DNA from 2 places in the Yersinia massiliensis genome. Region 2 is predicted to be linked to the other one. Evidence: predicted binding sites of a transcription regulator. Region 2 holds the regulator's gene; the other holds the start of a gene.

Region 1 (8,984 bases), 980 kb from region 2:
ACATCATTGGTGTGACAGGTAGGCGGCAAGTGAGCCAACCCCGATAAACATACTCACGTCTGTCATTGAAGCCAGCGCACATGGCAAACACCCAGTCACGTTAAGTATGAGGGGAAAAATCGGGACCAATCAAATCTATACGGTCAGTACAGATGCAGTCAACGCCCCAACTTAACAATTCCTGCGCGCGCGCCGTTTGATTGACGGTATAGACCAAAATATGTAGCCCCGCCGCTTTGAGCAATGCCACACGCTCTGCCGTCAATTGTTTGTGGTTGATATGCAAAGAGACGCAATCCAATTGCTGAGTCAGTGCCCGCCAATTTTCATCCCACTTATCCAGTAGTAGCCCTCGCGGTAACTCTGGTGCCGCTTGCTGCGCGGCAACTAAGGCGTCGAATGAGAACGAGGACAACAGGGGCGGTATCGTCTGACCTTGCCATAATTGACGAGCCGCCAGCGCGATGGCTTGCCCAGTGATCGTTTCCGCGCCTGTAGTGGGCTTGATTTCGATGTTTGCGGCTATCGAGTGTTGCGCACAGCGAGCAGCGACTTCGCTGAGCAGTGGTAAGCGCTCACCCCGAAATGCCGTGCTATACCAGTCGCCAGCATCCAACTGAATCAGTTTCTCCCAAGGTAAATCACCGGCGACGCCCCAGCCATTACTGGTCCGTTCCAGCGTGTCGTCATGTAGCAAAAATATCTGGCCGTCATGGGATAATTTGGCATCGAACTCGATCATTTTATGGCCGTAACGCGCCCCGACATCAATCGCAGCCAGTGTATTTTCCGGTGCTAATGCACCGCCACCCCGATGAGCCACAATGGGAGGATAAGGCCAGTTTTTACTCATGATTCCATCCGTAATCCGCTTTCTGAATCAAAAAAATGCAGCGCCGCAAACGGGAGAGATAAGTGCAGCTGACTGCCCGCCGCTGGCATCTCTTCGTGGGATAAACGAGCAATGATACTCTGCCCACCCCATTGACCATGCGCCAGATTATCGGCCCCCAATAATTCCAAGGTCAATAACGTCATCGGCACCCCCAGCGCTGAAGTTGTCTGCTGAATATGCTCTGGTCGTATACCTAGGGTCAAGTACCGCTCTGCCCATTGCGGTTGTGGGACAGCCAAAGGTAAGCGCATCCCATCCGATAAAATAAATGCGCAACCGTCCGTACTGACGGTGCCAGCGAACAAATTCATCGCCGGTGACCCGATAAAACTGGCGACAAACAGTGACGCGGGGCGTTGGTATACCTCGCTGGGTGTACCGATTTGCTCCGCAACGCCTTTGTTCATCACAATCACTCGTTGAGCGAGTGTCATCGCCTCAACCTGATCATGGGTCACGTATAAGCTGGTGGTTTTTAACCGACGATGGAGCTGTTGTAGCTCAAGCCGCATCTGTACACGCAATTTGGCATCCAGATTAGACAGCGGTTCATCAAACAAGAAAACCGCAGGCTCACGCACGATAGCTCGCCCCATCGCGACCCGTTGCCGTTGCCCACCAGAAAGCTCGCGCGGTTTACGTTTTAACAGTGGCTCCAATTCCAGAATTCTTGCAGCTTCATCCACGCGCTGGCGAATTTGCTCTTTACCAAAACCACGAATTTTTAGGCCATATGCCATGTTGTCGAACACGCTCATATGGGGATACAGCGCGTAATTTTGAAAGACCATGGCAATGCCACGATCTTTAGGTTCCAGTTCGGTGACGCGCTGATTATCAATGTAAATATCGCCACTGGTGGTGCGTTCAAGCCCCGCCACCATACGCAACAGCGTTGATTTGCCACATCCTGAGGGGCCAACCATGACGATAAATTCACCGTCGGCGACATCGAGATCAATTTGCTTAATCACTGGTGTAACGCCGTCATAAGATTTAGTGACTGCCTGAAGCTTTAAACATGCCATATCAGATTACTTCTCACTGTCTACCAAGCCGCGCACAAACCAACGCTGCATCAGAAGGACCACCACGACGGGCGGAATTAAGGTCAGAATCATCGCTGCCATGACTTGATTCCATTGCGTAGGTGCGCCAGAGCTTGAAATCATGCTGCGAATTCCCGCCACCGCCGTGCCCATAGACGCATCGCTGGTAATCAAAATGGGCCAGAGATATTGGTTCCAACCATAGATAAAGGTGATAACAAATAGCGCGGCCAAATTGGTTTTTGACAGCGGTAGAACAATGTCCCAGAAAAAACGCATCGCCCCTGCACCATCGATTCTCGCGGCTTCCAATAGCTCATCCGGCAAGGTCATAAAAAATTGCCGAAATAGGAATGTTGCGGTGGCAGAGGCCATCAATGGCAGCGTTAAACCCGTGTAGCTGTCCAACATGTTTAGGTTCGCAATCACCTGAATGGTGGGGAAGATGCGCACTTCGACGGGCAACATCAGGGTGAGGAAGATCAGCCAAAAGAATAGATTGCGCAGCGGAAAACGGAAATAAACGATGGCATAGGCAGAAAGCATTGATACGGTAATTTTGCCAATCGTAATCGCCAACGCCATCACGAAACTGTTAAACAGCATCAAGCCAAAAGGTGCGCTGTTATTGCCAACACCTGAGTGCCAAATATGGCTGATGTTCTGCCACAAATGCGGCCCAGGGATTAATGTCATCGGCACTTGAAACACTTGTGTGTCATCCAAAGATGCCGCCACGAAGGCCACATACAATGGGAATAAGATTAATAGCACGCCAATCATCAGCATGATGTGACAAAAAATATCGAGTCCGCGACGATTCTCAATCATTGGTAACGCACCTTACGCTCAACATAGCGGAACTGAATCACTGTCAGGCCAATCACTAGCAACATCAGCACCACTGATTGCGCGGCAGAGCTGGATAAATCCAATCCGGCAAAACCTTCGCGATAGATTTTATAAATCAGGGTCGTGGTCGCCTGAACAGGGCCGCCGCCCGTTGCAGCATCGATAACCGGGAATGTATCGAAGAAGGCATAAACCAGATTCACCACCAGCAAGAAGAAGCTGACCGGTGATATCAGCGGCAGCACCAAATTAAAGAAACGGCGCACTGGCCCAGCACCGTCAATCGCGGCAGCTTCAACCAGTGAACGGGGAATAGATTGCAATGCGGCAAGGAAAAACAAGAAGTTATAGCTGATTTGCTTCCAGACTGAGGCTAGCACCACCAGAAACATGGCCTGCCCGCTATTTTGTGCATGATTCCAGTCATAGCCCAGCGTCGCGAGGAAGTGGGTGATCAACCCCAGCCCTGGATTGAACAAAAATATCCACAGGACAGCAGCCACGGCGGGGGCCACGGCATAAGGCAAAATCATTAATGTTTGATAAATGCGGCTACCGCGCACCACGTAATCCACCATTGCGGCCAAAAACAGTGACACGATCAGGCCAATACCGGCCACCAATGAGCTAAAAATCAGCGTGGTGTAAAACGAGGCTAAATAGTATTCATCCTGAAATAGCTGAATAAAGTTGCTCAGCCCAACAAATTCACTGGAGAGGCCAAACGGGTCCAACATCTGTACGGAATACCACAGTGCCTCACCGGCAGGCCACAGGAAAAAAACGACGGTAATGACTAACTGAGGTAAAACCAGCAGATAAGGTAATCCACTACAGGAGAAACCGGGACGGGAAGATGACATAGAATTAACCGTTAATCTAACAAGGTACGCGTTGCGGTAGAGAGCCGTTTGGTCTTGCCAGTTTTAGGGCCAATATTTGCCCCAAACTGGCAAGTTCACTGCTCAATAATGCTATTTATTTGCCTGTTCAAAGCGACGCAGTAAGACGTCGCCCCGCTTCACTGCGCTATCCAATGCTTCTTGAGGCGCTTTTTTACCCGTCCACACCCCTTCCAGCTCTTCATCAACCACGGTACGAATCTGCGGCATATTGCCCAGACGTAACCCTTTGGTGTAAGGCAATGGTGGCTTATTCAGCATTTGGCGAGTGGCGACATCAGCACCAGGGTTCTTCTCATAGAAGCCCTGCTGCTTAGTCAACTCATAGGCGGCGGTGGTGATCGGCAGGTAGCCTGTTTTCTGGTGCCATTCAGCGGCAATTTCAGGCTGAGCCAGATATTGCAAGAATTCGGCCACGCCTTTGTAAGTGTCTTTATCTTTACCGTCCATCACCCACAGGCTGGCACCGCCGATAATGGCGTTTTGCGGCGCATCTTTCGCATCTGCGTCGTAAGGCATCATGCCGACACCGTAGTTAAATTTCGCGTACTGACGAATATCAGCAAGCGAACCTGAAGAAGCGGTGGTGATGGCACAATCACCGTTATAAAACTTCGCGGTCGATTCATCTTTACGGCCGAAATAGGTGAAGTCACCTTTCTTATTCATATCCGACAGCAGTTGAATATGCTTAACCTGCAAGGGTTTATTGAACTCCAATACAGCATCGGTGCCTTCAAAACCATTATTACGGCTAGCGATGAGCTGACCATGCCATGCGCTGAAGTTCTCAATTTGGATCCACCCCTGCCAACCACTGGCGTAACCACAACTTGAACCTGCAGCACGGAGTTTGGCTGTATCTTCCGCCAGTTCTTGCCACGTTTTAGGCGGTTGATCCGGATTCAAACCTGCTTTCTTAAAGGCATCTTTGTTGTAGTACAGCACGGGTGTAGAACTGTTAAATGGCTGCGACAACAAATGACCTGTTTTGGCATCGGTGTAATAGCCTGCGACCGTCGGCACGAAAACAGACTCATCAAAATTAATATTGGCGTCTTTAAAGACTTGGAAGACAGGCTTAATCGCCTTGCTCGCCATCATGGTTGCCGTACCCACTTCATAAACTTGCAAGATTGCCGGTGCTTTACCAGAACGGAAGGCCGCAATGCCAGCCGCAAGGCTTTGTTCGTAGTTACCCTTATAGACAGGGATGATTTTATAATCGCTGTGCGACTGGTTAAAGCGGTCAGCTAATGAATCAACTTCTTTACCCAACTCCCCTTCCATTGAATGCCAGAAAGGGATTTCAGTCACGGCCATGGCATTAGCGCTAAAAGCCAAAGTCAGTGCGACACAAATCGACGTTTTACGAATGGTATTGTTAAACATATCTAGCCCCTGAATAAATCTGTCTAGCTCACATCAATGAATAAGCGTCGGTGAGCGAAATAAATCAGTTTTTGTTCGCAGGCAAACATGACACTCTTTCATGACAGAAATATAACCTTTATATGACGGAAAAATGGCAACTCAGCAGAAATTAAGTGACACTTTTATTCAGAGTGATTTTAATTAACCGCATAAGTAATTTGAATTAGGTTTACATCTAATTATTACCATGGCTAGTGAATTAAATATAAACTTGGCATTCATTAAGCCTATTTATTTAAGTTATTTTTTTAGCTTAATCTAAGGTTTTCATTATTGAGACGACTTACATGCCATGCTAGTGTTGCCCCACTTTTTTGACAGCCAATATATTGATGCAACGTTATTAACACCCTAAAAAATCGTTGCTTTACATATATAGCTCACAAAAGTCATTACGAATAAACATCACCACCATTAATAATGGTTTATTTCAATAAGAGATTTCTAGGTATTTATGATGAAAAAAACACTACTATCCATTATATCCATGGCCGCATTGCTTAGCGTAACAACGACTCATGCCGCTCCTTTTGAAAAAAACATTACTGTTGAAGCTAAAATTATTGATGTAATAAAATTAACGAAAGCTAATGGCACAAAGCTTGATAATATAAAACTGGACTATGACTATACCAAAAATGATGGCTCTTATACAAACACCACAGGTATTAAAATAATAGTTACCAATGCAGACCCTAAAGTCAAAATTAAACTTGCAGAAGATTTTAAGCTAGTTGACTCAACCGATAATACTAAAGAATTTACTGACCACAGCATCACACTTAATGGTGACGATATTACTACCGGTGATGGCTCTTTTAACCTAGCAGCGAAGCAGTTTGCAGGTGATTTAACCATAACTGCCAAGCAACCGGCCGTAGCAGCAGGGACTTATTCCGGAACGCTCAAATTGGTGCTTGAATCAGAAGCTTAATTAAGTAAAAAGTCGCTTCACTTAATTACAGATAACATACGGCCAGGAATTAGTCTCTTGGCTGTTTGCTCCTTTTGACATAACAATACGATTGCAAACCCAATCTTGATCATCAACAAGATCAACAACACGTCTATTAGGGAGATGCTTAATCATATTATTAATCTTGTAAACGGAATGGAATCCAGTGAAAAATAAAACCAATAAAATAATATTTTCAACGATATTACTTCTTATACTAAGCTCAGGCCATGCCGAAGATATCACCATTGAGCATCTCATCCCGCCAGGGTTCTCACCGGTTGAAGAGCACAATACATTGCAATTACTGGGTGTGTTGGATGGTAAAACACTTCCCGCGCCAATTTTTTACTCAGAAGAAAAGCAACAATTAACCTTCGATAAGAAAAAGTATCAGCTTAACAAGATAGGTGATAAATCAATCTTGTTATTAGACGAGATCTTACCTCAGATTCCATATTTACAGTGTAAAACGGGTTGTGACTATATTTTGTCAGGTCATAACATCATGCTGGATAAAGTTAATAATGTCATCACTATCAATAATAATAACAACCGCTATCTGATGCCATCCACGACATGGGGGTTGGTGCATAATCAATCTTTTGACTTACGAATGACGGCAAAGAATTATCGGGCTATATCCGGCCGTGGGCAAGGTTATATTGGCTTACCTTTACAATCTTATGGCTTTGTTAATTGGTTTTATAACACCACCCGTTCAAAGAATAGTGATCAGCAGTGGAATATCCCCCGATACCAACATCACACTCAAAAAGGCATTGATAGTGGCTATCTGCAAAAAAATTTTCAGGCGCTCTATTTCCGAGTAGGGAAGCAAAACAATCTGGATAACAGCGCGGGGAGTATCAACACCCTCATTAACCCAGCCTTAAACCAATTTATTACCTTGGGTAGCCAAAGCTATCTAGCCCTAGATAGGCTATCTGCAGGTAGTTTAGTGTTGTATGCCACGACAGAGGGAGATTATGAATTTTACCGCGATAACCAGCTTATTCGCCGCATTCCAGCACAGCTAGGCCGCAATGAAATTAACTACAATCAACTCCCCGGTGGCTATTACAACGTTGACATTCGTTTAGTGGACCACACTGGCCGCATCGTTAGTCAAGAAAGCCAAATCATCAGTAATATCAGTGCACAAACCCACTATGGATGGTTTGTCACGATGGGCAAAGGCAGTACTCCCCATCATCGAACCTCCCCTTACTTAGTGCAATTTGGTCGCAGTATGAAGATTGAAAACCTGCAAACCAATATCTCGCTGCTTAAAGACAATGCCCAGCACTGGGCTGCTGAAGGGAATATATCGCGACCATGGGGTTTCGCTGACCTGACTATCACCCCTAGCCTCGGCATGATGTCAGGTGAAAAACACGGTGGTGGTTATCTGCGCTTAAACGGTGGGAATACAGCACTAGGGTATCTCTCTGTCGCCCGTTATCAAACACCCGATGTATCGATATATGCACCCAGCTACGGGAGCACATCGGTTTCTTATAGTCGCCGTTTTGGCCCGACACAACTCAGCTATCAATTTAATCAATATCAACATAATAGACAGCATCGGCTTCAAAGCAGTTGGGATTGGCGGCAACCACAATTTGGCCTGAATTTATCACTCGGCATACAGAAAGGGAGCCAATGGATCAGCCTGAATAATGCGAGTGGCGACCGTACTAACGATTACAGTGTTTTTCTCAACACGACATTCTCACTACGCCAAAGTAGTGCCAATATCAACAGCGCTTATGCGCAACAGCAATTGACCACCAGTGCCAGTTATCAGAAGGAATTCACTGATAGCCATGGCAACAGCTCGTTAGGCATTGATGGCAGTACCAGCAGGAATAGCCAAAGTATCGGTAGCTTTGTTCATCGTACTGGTAGCCGTGGCGATGTATCCGCTCGAGCAGGTATCGATAGCAAAATCGCCAACGGTGGATTCAGTTTCAACGGGATGTTAGCCATTAGTCCGCAAGGGATGGCTCTGGGTCGTAGCAGCTATAGCGGTTCGGCATTACTGATTGAAACACCTGAATTATCAGGTACATCTTATAGTTTCCACGCTGAAGGGCATCCCATCACGGGTGCGGGCCGGTACGCTATTCCCCTTCCCCGCTATCAAGACCGCTACTTTATCCGGACCCATAATGACCGCAGCGACCTCGATATGCATATCCAATTGCCCGTCAATATCGTGCGCGCTCATCCAGGGCAAGTCTTTTCCAGCAAAGCGGATATTACTTTAGAGCTACTTTATAACGGCTTCCTCAAAAATGTTAATGGGTTACCGGTGACAGGGGTGATCCAGGAAACAGGTGATAACGTCCACCCTAATGGGCTGTTCTCAATCAGCTCAAGCACCATTTTAAGCAACATTACCGTCCAAAGCGGTTCGACCCTGTATCGCTGCGATATGCGTCAGCAACGTGATCATATTTATCGCTGTGACCTCATTCAATCTCAACAGGAATTACTATGAGAAACATGAAATTATTAATCGCTATTTTGCTACTCAACTCGATAACTACAACTTATGCCCAGCTAGTGGCGATCCCTACCCGTACAACGGTTGAAGCACTGGATCAACATCGCACAATTCAAGTTTATAACAGCGGTGATAAGCCACTTTATTTAGATATCTCACTGTTACGGGTTGATAACCCCGGCGCAAGTTCAGAGAAAAAGACGCTAATCAGTCACATTTCTCAACCAGAAATCATTTTTAATCCCAGTCGGATTACGTTAGGGCCTAAACAGAAACGGGATATTAAGCTGTTACCGTTAAAATCACCGGAACAGGAAACCCTATACCGACTTTATATAGAGCCAATTGTCGAAACTAAAGTCACTGGCATCAGCACAGATAAAAA
Region 2 (8,984 bases):
ACAAAGCTCTAGTAAACGCAAACTTCGGCGGTTAATAAGCAATCTATTTCGTCAGTATGCAGTGTTTTTGAAGTTATTTGCAGGTGGAATAGGCCAACAACGGCGGTAAGTAGACCGTTTATAGCGGCGAAAGGCAAGTAGGGATCACAAATGCAGAGTCATCAACCAGATAATTTCTTAAAGCCAGTTAATCGTGCCAGATTTTGATAAATACGCATCACAAGATTTGTATCATTTATATCCAATCGTTAACAATTTACTGCCAATATCACCCAACCTCCCCCACCAAATGGATGAAAATATCATCAACTCATTGGGGGAATGATGTAACACGAAATTGCCCTAACTGAGGACGTCAAAAATAACGATTAACACCCGCTAATCAGCAAACCCCAACGCTTTTCGTGTGCGCATCAATACTTCTGGCGGTAAAGGCAGATAACCATCATGGGTGACCCGCTTTTGCCCATCTGGTGATAAAACCCGTTCAAGGAAGGCAGCTGTAAGTGGCTCTAATGGCTGACCCGGCACCTTATTGATATAGATATACAGGTAGCGCGACAAAGGATAGCGGCCTTCTTCGACATTTTCAGGTGTTGGCAGGACAAAATCCTGCCCCGTTGCCGATAACGCCAAGGGTTTGACCCCACTATTACGAAAACCAATACTGGCGTAACCAATGCCGTTTAATGATCCAGCTACCGCCTGCACCACCGATGCAGACCCCGGTAGTTCATTGATAGTATCTATAAAATCACCATCGCAGAGGACCCGATGCTTAAAGTAACCGTAGGTGCCAGAAGCTGAATTTCGGCTATAGCGCTGCAAGGCACGAGCCGCCCATTCCCCCTCTAATCCCAACTCACCAAAACGCTGAATCTGCCGAGGCTCACCACACCGACGATTCTGCGAAAAAATCGCATCAAGTTGCGATAAGGTCAATTTGTTCAGTGGGTTATCTTGCTGGACAAACACCACCAATGCATCGACAGCGACAGGAACTGCGAGTGGCGCATAACCATAGCGTTGAGTAAAAGCGGCAATCTCTGCGTTTTTCATTGGCCGACTCATGGGGCCAAGTTGCGCGGCGCCAGCGGCCAAAGCAGCAGGCGCTGTCGAAGAACCAGCGGCCTGTATCTGCAAATTAACGCCAGGATAGTGATGAGTGAAATCATCAGCCCACAGAGAAATCAAGTTAGCTAACGTATCGGAGCCAACACTGGAAAGATTGCCAGACAGAGTATTAGAGTCTGAAATGGGTGATAATGACGGCTGTGTCGCCATTGGCGATATCACTACTTGCTGCGCGAAACCACCCTGACTTAACCATAGCAGAGCGGTGAACAGCGCCAGTTTTCCCCATCTCATCAGCTTGGTATCCAGGCAGTATTAGGATTTGACTGCATTCTCAGCTAAAACGGCAGGAACAATCAACCGGTTCGGCAAGGTAAAAATAAATCGTGTGCCGAGCCCAATTTCACTCATGACATCTAAACGTGCATCGTGATGACTCAGCGCATGCTTCACAATGGCCAGTCCCAATCCACTCCCCCCTGTTTGCCGTGATCGAGCCTTATCTACCCGATAAAAACGCTCTGTCAGCCGTGGCACATGCTCCGGACCTATCCCCGGCCCATTATCGCTAACCTGGAATTGTGCGCCTTGCGGCGTTTGCTGCCAACACACCTCTATTTTGGTCCCTTCAGGTGTGTGATTCACCGCGTTATACACCAAGTTCGACACCGCACTGCGCAGTTGATCTTCGTTACCAAAGACTTTTAATTGATCGTTTACTCGGAAAGTAATTTCATGACGTCCGTTACTCAACGCCTGCACTTCTTGCTGCAATACTCTGAGCATCAACGGAATATCCACACGCTCATTCATATCCACATTCGGGGCCGCTTCAATACGTGATAACGTTAGCAGCTGTTTTACTAGCCCATCCATGCGCTTCGTCTGTTCCTGCATCGTCCCGAGAGCTTTATCCCGTAATGGCCCCGCTAACTCTTGGTCATGCATCATTTCCAAATAGCCCTGCAATACCGTCAGAGGTGTGCGCAACTCATGGCTGACGTTAGCAAAGAAATTACGCCTCGCCCCTTCTAACTGCCGCATTTGCGTTACATCGCGGGCGACCATCAAGAGTTGCCCTTCGGAATAAGGCATCACGCGGAACTCCACGTAGTAGCCATTATTTAATTGCAGGGTTAATGGGCGAGTAAATGTTTGTTGTTGCAGATATAGACTGAATTCGGGGTAACGCAATAAATTGAGAATATGCTGACCATTATCCTCGGGCCAGCGGAACCCCAATAATTGCTGGGCCAAACCGTTACACCAGAAGATATTGCCATCGACCGTCGTGATCACCACGGCATCGGGTAACGATTCGGCACCACTGCGAAAACGTTTAATGAGTAATGCCAATTCACGCCGCCGACGACGATTTCTCAGTTGCATCTGGTACAAGCCGTAAAACAACGGCTCCCAGCTCCAACGGCCAGCAGGCGGAGTCATACTGCGGTCTAACCACAGCCAATGAGATAACTTGAGTTGGTTATAGAAATTCCAGACCAGCGCCGCCAGTACTGACACCAGCAATAGCCAAGGAAGATAGCCGATAAAAGCACCCAGCAATAAAGCTGGCAAACAAAAAAGCGCCAGCTCTAAAGCCAGCCTTTTCCATGATAAGCGTTCTAACACAACGAATTCTCCGGCACTGAAAACTCAGTAGCGCGTTGAGAAACGGTATCCAGTTCCCCGGACAGTTTGTACCATGCGGTCATGACCATCAACTTCAAGCGCCTTGCGTAGCCGACGAATATGCACGTCAACCGTACGATCTTCTACATAAACGTTAGTGCCCCAGACATAATTAAGCAACTGTTCACGGCTGTAAACACGCTCAGGGTGGGTCATAAAGAAGTGTAACAGTTTGAACTCAGTAGGCCCCATATCGAGCGCTTGCTCATTGGCCATGACGCGATGCGATGAAGGATCAAGACTCAAACCTTGCATTTCAATGACTTCTTCAACTGCCATGGGGGATATTCGGCGCATAACAGCTTTGATACGTGCCACCAGCTCTTTTGGCGAGAAAGGCTTAGTAATGTAATCATCAGCCCCGACTTCTAAACCACGTACCCTATCTTCTTCTTCACCACGGGCAGTGAGCATCATCACCGGAATGTCTCTGGTGAGTGCTTCACGTTTCATATGCTTGATAAACTGAATACCCGAACCGCCAGGTAACATCCAGTCCAACAACACTAAATCAGGGAAAGGCTCCGACAGACGAGTGACTGCGCTGTCATAATCTTCGGCTTCTAACGGTTGGTAACCATTCTGCTCCAACACAAAGCACACCATCTCACGGATTGGCGCTTCATCTTCCACCACCAGTATGCGTCTTGCCATCATCAACCCTGCCAGTAAGTTAGTGGTCACTATTTGATTTCGGGAGCCATTATGCGTCAGTTTTGTGACATTTTTATGAAAAACATCACGCTTCTGCAAGCAATAAGCATAGTGATAAATTTCATCGTAATTGCAAAATGCAGCAGCCAACTTTGCGAGACGTCTCGGAGATTTGTCGTATGGTACGGTTTTAGCCGCGACAACGCGCTGCCAGCGTTTATAATCAGCGCCATTCTCTGTGACTGATAACCTGCCGTGCGGGAGATTTATGCGCATTATCCATACCTCTGATTGGCATTTAGGCCAGCATTTCTTCACCAAAAGCCGAGCTGCTGAACATCAGGCGTTCCTGCACTGGCTCATTAAGCAGATCGAAGAAAATCAGGTAGATGCGCTGATTGTTGCGGGTGATATTTTCGATACTGGCTCACCACCAAGCTATGCACGAGAGCTCTATAACCGTTTTGTGGTGGATATCCAAGTCACTGGCTGTCAGTTGGTTGTGCTCGGGGGCAATCATGATTCAGTATCGACCCTCAATGAGTCTCGGGGTTTACTTTCCTATCTCAATACAACAGTGATCTCTTCTGCTAATAGCAACCTCGAACAGCAAGTTATTACATTGAAAAACCGCCAGCAAGAGCCTGCCGCCCTACTGTGTGCTGTCCCCTTCTTACGCCCGCGTGACTTAGTCACCAGCCAAGCAGGCGAATCTAGTGGGCAAAAACAGCTGGCCTTGCAAGAAGCCATTGCAGGCCACTATTTGGCGTTATATCAGCAAGCCGTTGAGCTGCGTAGCAAATTGAACCTAGCGATACCGATTATTGCCACTGGGCATCTCACCACTGTGGGAGTGACAACCTCGGACTCTGTTCGTGAAATCTATATTGGTACACTGGATGCCTTTCCTGCGCAGGCGTTTCCACCGGCAGATTACATTGCATTAGGCCATATTCATCGTGCTCAACAGGTCGCAAAAACCGAGTATATTCGCTATAGCGGATCCCCCATCGCGCTAAGTTTTGATGAGCTGGGTAAAGAGAAGAGTGTCTATCTGGTTGAATTTACCCAACAAACATTGACATCAGTCACCCCACTCATCATCCCGCAGTTTCAACCCATGCGGCTTATCAAAGGGGATTTGCAGCAAATAGAACAGCAATTAACTCAATTTGCTGACCATCAAGGCTTACCCGTATGGCTTGATATCGAAGTTGCCACTCAAGACTATCTTACTGATATCCAAAGGCGTATTCAGGCACTGGCCGCTGACCTCCCTGTTGAAGTCGTGTTATTACGCCGTAGCAAAGAGCAACGCAACAATCTGATTGAGCGCCAAGAGAAAGAAACACTTAATGAATTGAGTGTCACTGAGGTCTTCGAGCGCAGGCTTGCTCTAGAGAGCGATTTAGCTGAGCCGCGCCAGCAACGAATGCGCCAGCTATTTGGCCAAGCGGTTGAAGATATCACGCAAGGAAAAGATGCCGCAGAGGAGCAGCCATTATGAAAATTTTAAGTCTGCGCCTGAAAAATATTAATTCGCTGCAAGGGGAATGGAAGATTGACTTCACCGTCGAACCCTTTGCCAGCAATGGATTATTCGCGATAACCGGCCCCACCGGTGCGGGGAAAACGACATTATTAGATGCAATTTGTCTTGCGCTGTATCACCAAACGCCTCGGCTGAATGTCACCCCCAGCCAAAATGAGCTGATGACACGCCATACTGCTGAATCATTGGCCGAAGTTGAGTTTGAAGTAAAAGGCACGCGATATCGTGCATTTTGGAGCCAACGTCGCGCCAAAAATAGCCCTGAAGGCAATCTACAAGCGCCGAAAGTGGAATTGGCCATATGCGAAAGTGGGAAAATCCTGGCTGATAAAGTACGCGATAAGCTCGATATGATTGCCGAGATCACTGGGCTGGATTTTGGTCGATTCACCAAATCCATGATGCTGTCACAGGGGCAATTTGCCGCGTTCTTAAATGCTGACGCCAATGATCGTGCGGAGTTACTGGAAGAGCTAACAGGCACCGACATTTATGGGCGGATATCCGAGCGGGTGTTCGAGCAACACAAAGAGGCCAAAGTCGCTCTGGACGCCTTGCATCAGCGGGCTGCCGGTATTGAGCTGCTAAACGAAGAGCAGCGTTCAGTTTTGGCACAACAAATAGAAGCACTTCGCCAACAAGAACAGCAGCTCACATCAGAGCAATCCGTTAATCAACAACAAATAAGCTGGTTGACTCGTTGGCAGCAGCAACAAAAAGAAGCGCTGGAATATCAACAACAGCAAGTCTCTATTGAACAGGACTTTGAACAGGCTCAGCCTGAATTGTTACGGCTTGCCCGTAGTGAACCGGCTGAAAAGTTGCGTCCCTTATTGCGAGAGCGTTCACGCACCCAAGAAGAGTTACAAAAAATTCAACTTCGTATCACCACACTGACCGAACAACAGCAACAACTTCAAACTCAGTTGATACCCTTGACCGAAGCATTGGAGCACGCCATTTTGGCGCGCCAACAACAAGTGCTTAAGCAGCATGAACAAGAAACGCTGATTGAGCAAAAAGTCATCCCGCTGGATAACACCCTCGCACAACAGCAACTCGTATTGGAGCAACTAGCGCTACAACTCCAGCAGTTACAGGGCAAAGAACAGCAAGAACGCCAACTGCTTGAGCTTAATGAGCAGCAACTGCTAAAAACTCAACAACGCCTACAGCAACTGGCAGAATACACGCAACTTCATTCCCACCATCAGCACTGGGAAAAGAACCTGCCATTATGGCGTGAGCAGTTCCGTCAACTGCAATTACAGCAACAACAATCGGTTGAAAACGAACAACAGCAGCAGCAACAAGTTACATTACTCAATACACTGCAGCAGCAAATCACCACATTGAATGAGCAGAATAAACAGCAGCAAATTGCCCTGACACAGGCCAGTTCGCATACGGATAACATCCAGCGGCAATTAGCCGAGTTTGAGCAGCAACAGCCCTCGGCACAGTTACGCCTGCAATGGATCCGCCTCCAAGAACAACGGTCCGTACGGCAGCAATTGGCAGCACTTTCGCCGTTGGCGCAACAAGTGCAATTATTGATTGATAAACAGCAGCAGCAATTCGTTAGCCAGCAGCAACAGTTAAAGCTGCTTGAGCCGCAATTAGCCGAAAAACGTCAGTTATATAAGCAACAAAAGCAACATCAAACTGATTTGGAAAGTTTGTGGGAACGAGAAAAACAGATAGCAGGGTTAGAGGCAGAGCGGGCGAAACTCGAATCGGGAAAAGCCTGTCCATTATGTGGTGCTCTGGATCATCCGGCGATTACCGAATATCAAGCGGTAAAACCCTCAGAAACGGCTAAGCGTCTTGATGCGTTACGTCAACAAGTTGAACAGCTCTCCACTGCTGGAACGGAGCTACGCACGCAAGTCGAAAACATGCAGCTACAGCAACAGCGATTGGAGCAAGAATTACAGCACCATCACCAGCAATTGGCTGATTACCAACAACGCTGGCAAGCACTCGTTAAACCTCTGGCATTGACAATAAGCTTGGATGATTCGGAAGCATTGGCCATTTGGCTGGATCAACAAGAACAGTTAGAGCAAAACTGCCAGCAAAAATTGGCTGAATATGAACGCTTAAATCAGCTACATCAGCAGGCCAAAGATGCGTTGTCTCAAGCCGAACAACAGCAGCAAAAACATCAGCAACAAGTGGCTCTCATCACGCAACGCCAACAAGATGCCCAGAAACCCCATCAAGCGTTGTTAGCGCAGCATCAGCGGCAACAGGATGAACTGGCCCTGATGCGCCAGAACTTCCATCATACGTTAGCTGAATTATCGCTATCATTACCGGAAACAGACCAACAGCAGAGTTGGCTGGCGCAACGAGAAGAAGAGAACCAACGCTGGCAGCTGTATCAGCAAGAGCAACAGCAGTTGGCCTTGGGGAAACAAGCACTAGAGACGCGAATTGAAGATGAGCGTCGCCACTTGCAAGCCTGTGTTGAGCAATTAGCTGAACTTACCGAAAAGCATCAACAGGCTGAAGCCCTGTTGCAGCAATACCGTCAGCAGCGCCAAGGGTTGTTTGGTGATAAACGTGTCATCGAGGCGCGCCAGTCACTGCGCCAAGAGCAGCAGCAAGTTGAGTTAATGCAACAGAAGGCTGCAGAATCTTTGCAGTTGGCTCAATCCCAGCTCAACCGACTTTTGGGAGAACTGGCGGGACTAGAGCAGCAATATCAGCATAATCAACAAAATGCGGCAACAGCTCAAACAGAGTTACAACAAGCACTGGAAAACAGTGAATTCGACGATGAAGCGGCATTAACGGCGGCCTTGCTTAGCGAAGAAGAGAGGCAACGTTTACAGCAATTACAACAACAATTGAGCGAACGGCGACAGCAAATACAAATTCGCCAACAACAAACCCAAGAAGCACTGGAGCAACACCTCCTACAGTGCCCCGCAGGCGTCTTTCAAACATCTGAGTTGGCGGTATTAGAACAACAACTCGAACAGATATTTGCACAGCTCAAAGCTAATACTCTACGTCAGGGTGAACTACGTAATCAGCTAGAAAGTGACACCGCTCGTCGTCACAATCAACATGCCTTGTTTGAACAAATTGAGCAAAGCCAACAGCAATATGATGATTGGAGCTATCTCAATCACTTAATTGGCTCTAAAGAGGGTGATAAATTCCGTAAATTTGCCCAAGGGCTGACACTCGACCATTTGGTCTATTTAGCCAATATTCAGCTTAGTCGTTTGCATGGTCGCTATTTGTTACAGCGTAAAACCAGTGATGCATTGGAGCTGCAAGTGGTGGATACGTGGCAAGCGGATGCAATACGCGATACGCGAACGTTATCTGGCGGTGAAAGTTTTCTGGTCAGCTTAGCGTTGGCGTTGGCGCTGTCGGATTTGGTAAGCCACAAAACCAGCATTGATTCGCTGTTCCTTGACGAAGGTTTCGGTACGCTAGATGCCGAAACGCTGGATACCGCCTTGGATGCTCTCGATAGCCTGAATGCGTCGGGTAAGACGATCGGGGTGATCAGCCACGTTGAGGCAATGAAGGAAAGGATTCCAGTGCAAATCAAAGTGAAGAAAGTCAACGGACTCGGGGTTAGCCGTTTAGATAATATCTTCCGCGTTGATCAAGACTGAACCCACCCGAATCCATGATTCGAGTAAGTGATGGCTGCCCTACCGACGAAGGCCATGCCCAAAGTCATTGGCGTGACAGCTAGGCAGCAAGCGAACGCATCCCGATGAGCTGACTCAAGTCAGTGATTCGGGTAAGTAAGTGCCGCTAACAACGCTGCCACGTCAAAAATGGAAGGGCATGCCCAAAGTCATTGGCGTGACAGCTAGGCAGCAAGCAAACGCATCCCGATGAGCTGACTCAGGTCAGTGATTCGGGTAAGTAAGTGCCGCTAACAACGCTGCCACGTCAAAAATGGCAGGGCATGCCCAACGTCATTGGCGTGACAGCTAGGCAGCAAACGAACGCATCCCGATGAGCTGACTCAGGTCAG

The links. Region 2 encodes PhoB, which activates phosphate uptake and scavenging genes when phosphate is short. Its sites were predicted from a motif close to CTGTCATAAAACTGNCNNAT; they were not measured.
Positions count from the first base shown of each region.
Region 1: ugpB (sn-glycerol-3-phosphate ABC transporter substrate-binding protein UgpB) is a predicted target of PhoB. The motif match lies at 5,200-5,219, and genes of this name have one in related genera.

Region 1 is NZ_CP028487.1:4,644,432-4,653,415, forward strand. It holds gene ugpQ (glycerophosphodiester phosphodiesterase) at 101-853, opposite strand; gene DA391_RS21625 (sn-glycerol-3-phosphate import ATP-binding protein UgpC) at 850-1,923, opposite strand; gene ugpE (sn-glycerol-3-phosphate ABC transporter permease UgpE) at 1,930-2,775, opposite strand; gene ugpA (sn-glycerol-3-phosphate ABC transporter permease UgpA) at 2,772-3,659, opposite strand; gene ugpB (sn-glycerol-3-phosphate ABC transporter substrate-binding protein UgpB) at 3,771-5,090, opposite strand; gene DA391_RS21645 (CS1 type fimbrial major subunit) at 5,587-6,066, shown strand; gene DA391_RS21650 (TcfC E-set like domain-containing protein) at 6,254-8,593, shown strand; gene DA391_RS21655 (fimbria/pilus periplasmic chaperone) at 8,590-8,984, shown strand, end outside.
Region 2 is NZ_CP028487.1:3,661,047-3,670,030, forward strand. It holds gene DA391_RS17130 (PstS family phosphate ABC transporter substrate-binding protein) at 379-1,383, opposite strand; gene phoR (phosphate regulon sensor histidine kinase PhoR) at 1,390-2,706, opposite strand; gene phoB (phosphate response regulator transcription factor PhoB) at 2,731-3,420, opposite strand; gene sbcD (exonuclease subunit SbcD) at 3,689-4,927, shown strand; gene DA391_RS17150 (AAA family ATPase) at 4,924-8,613, shown strand.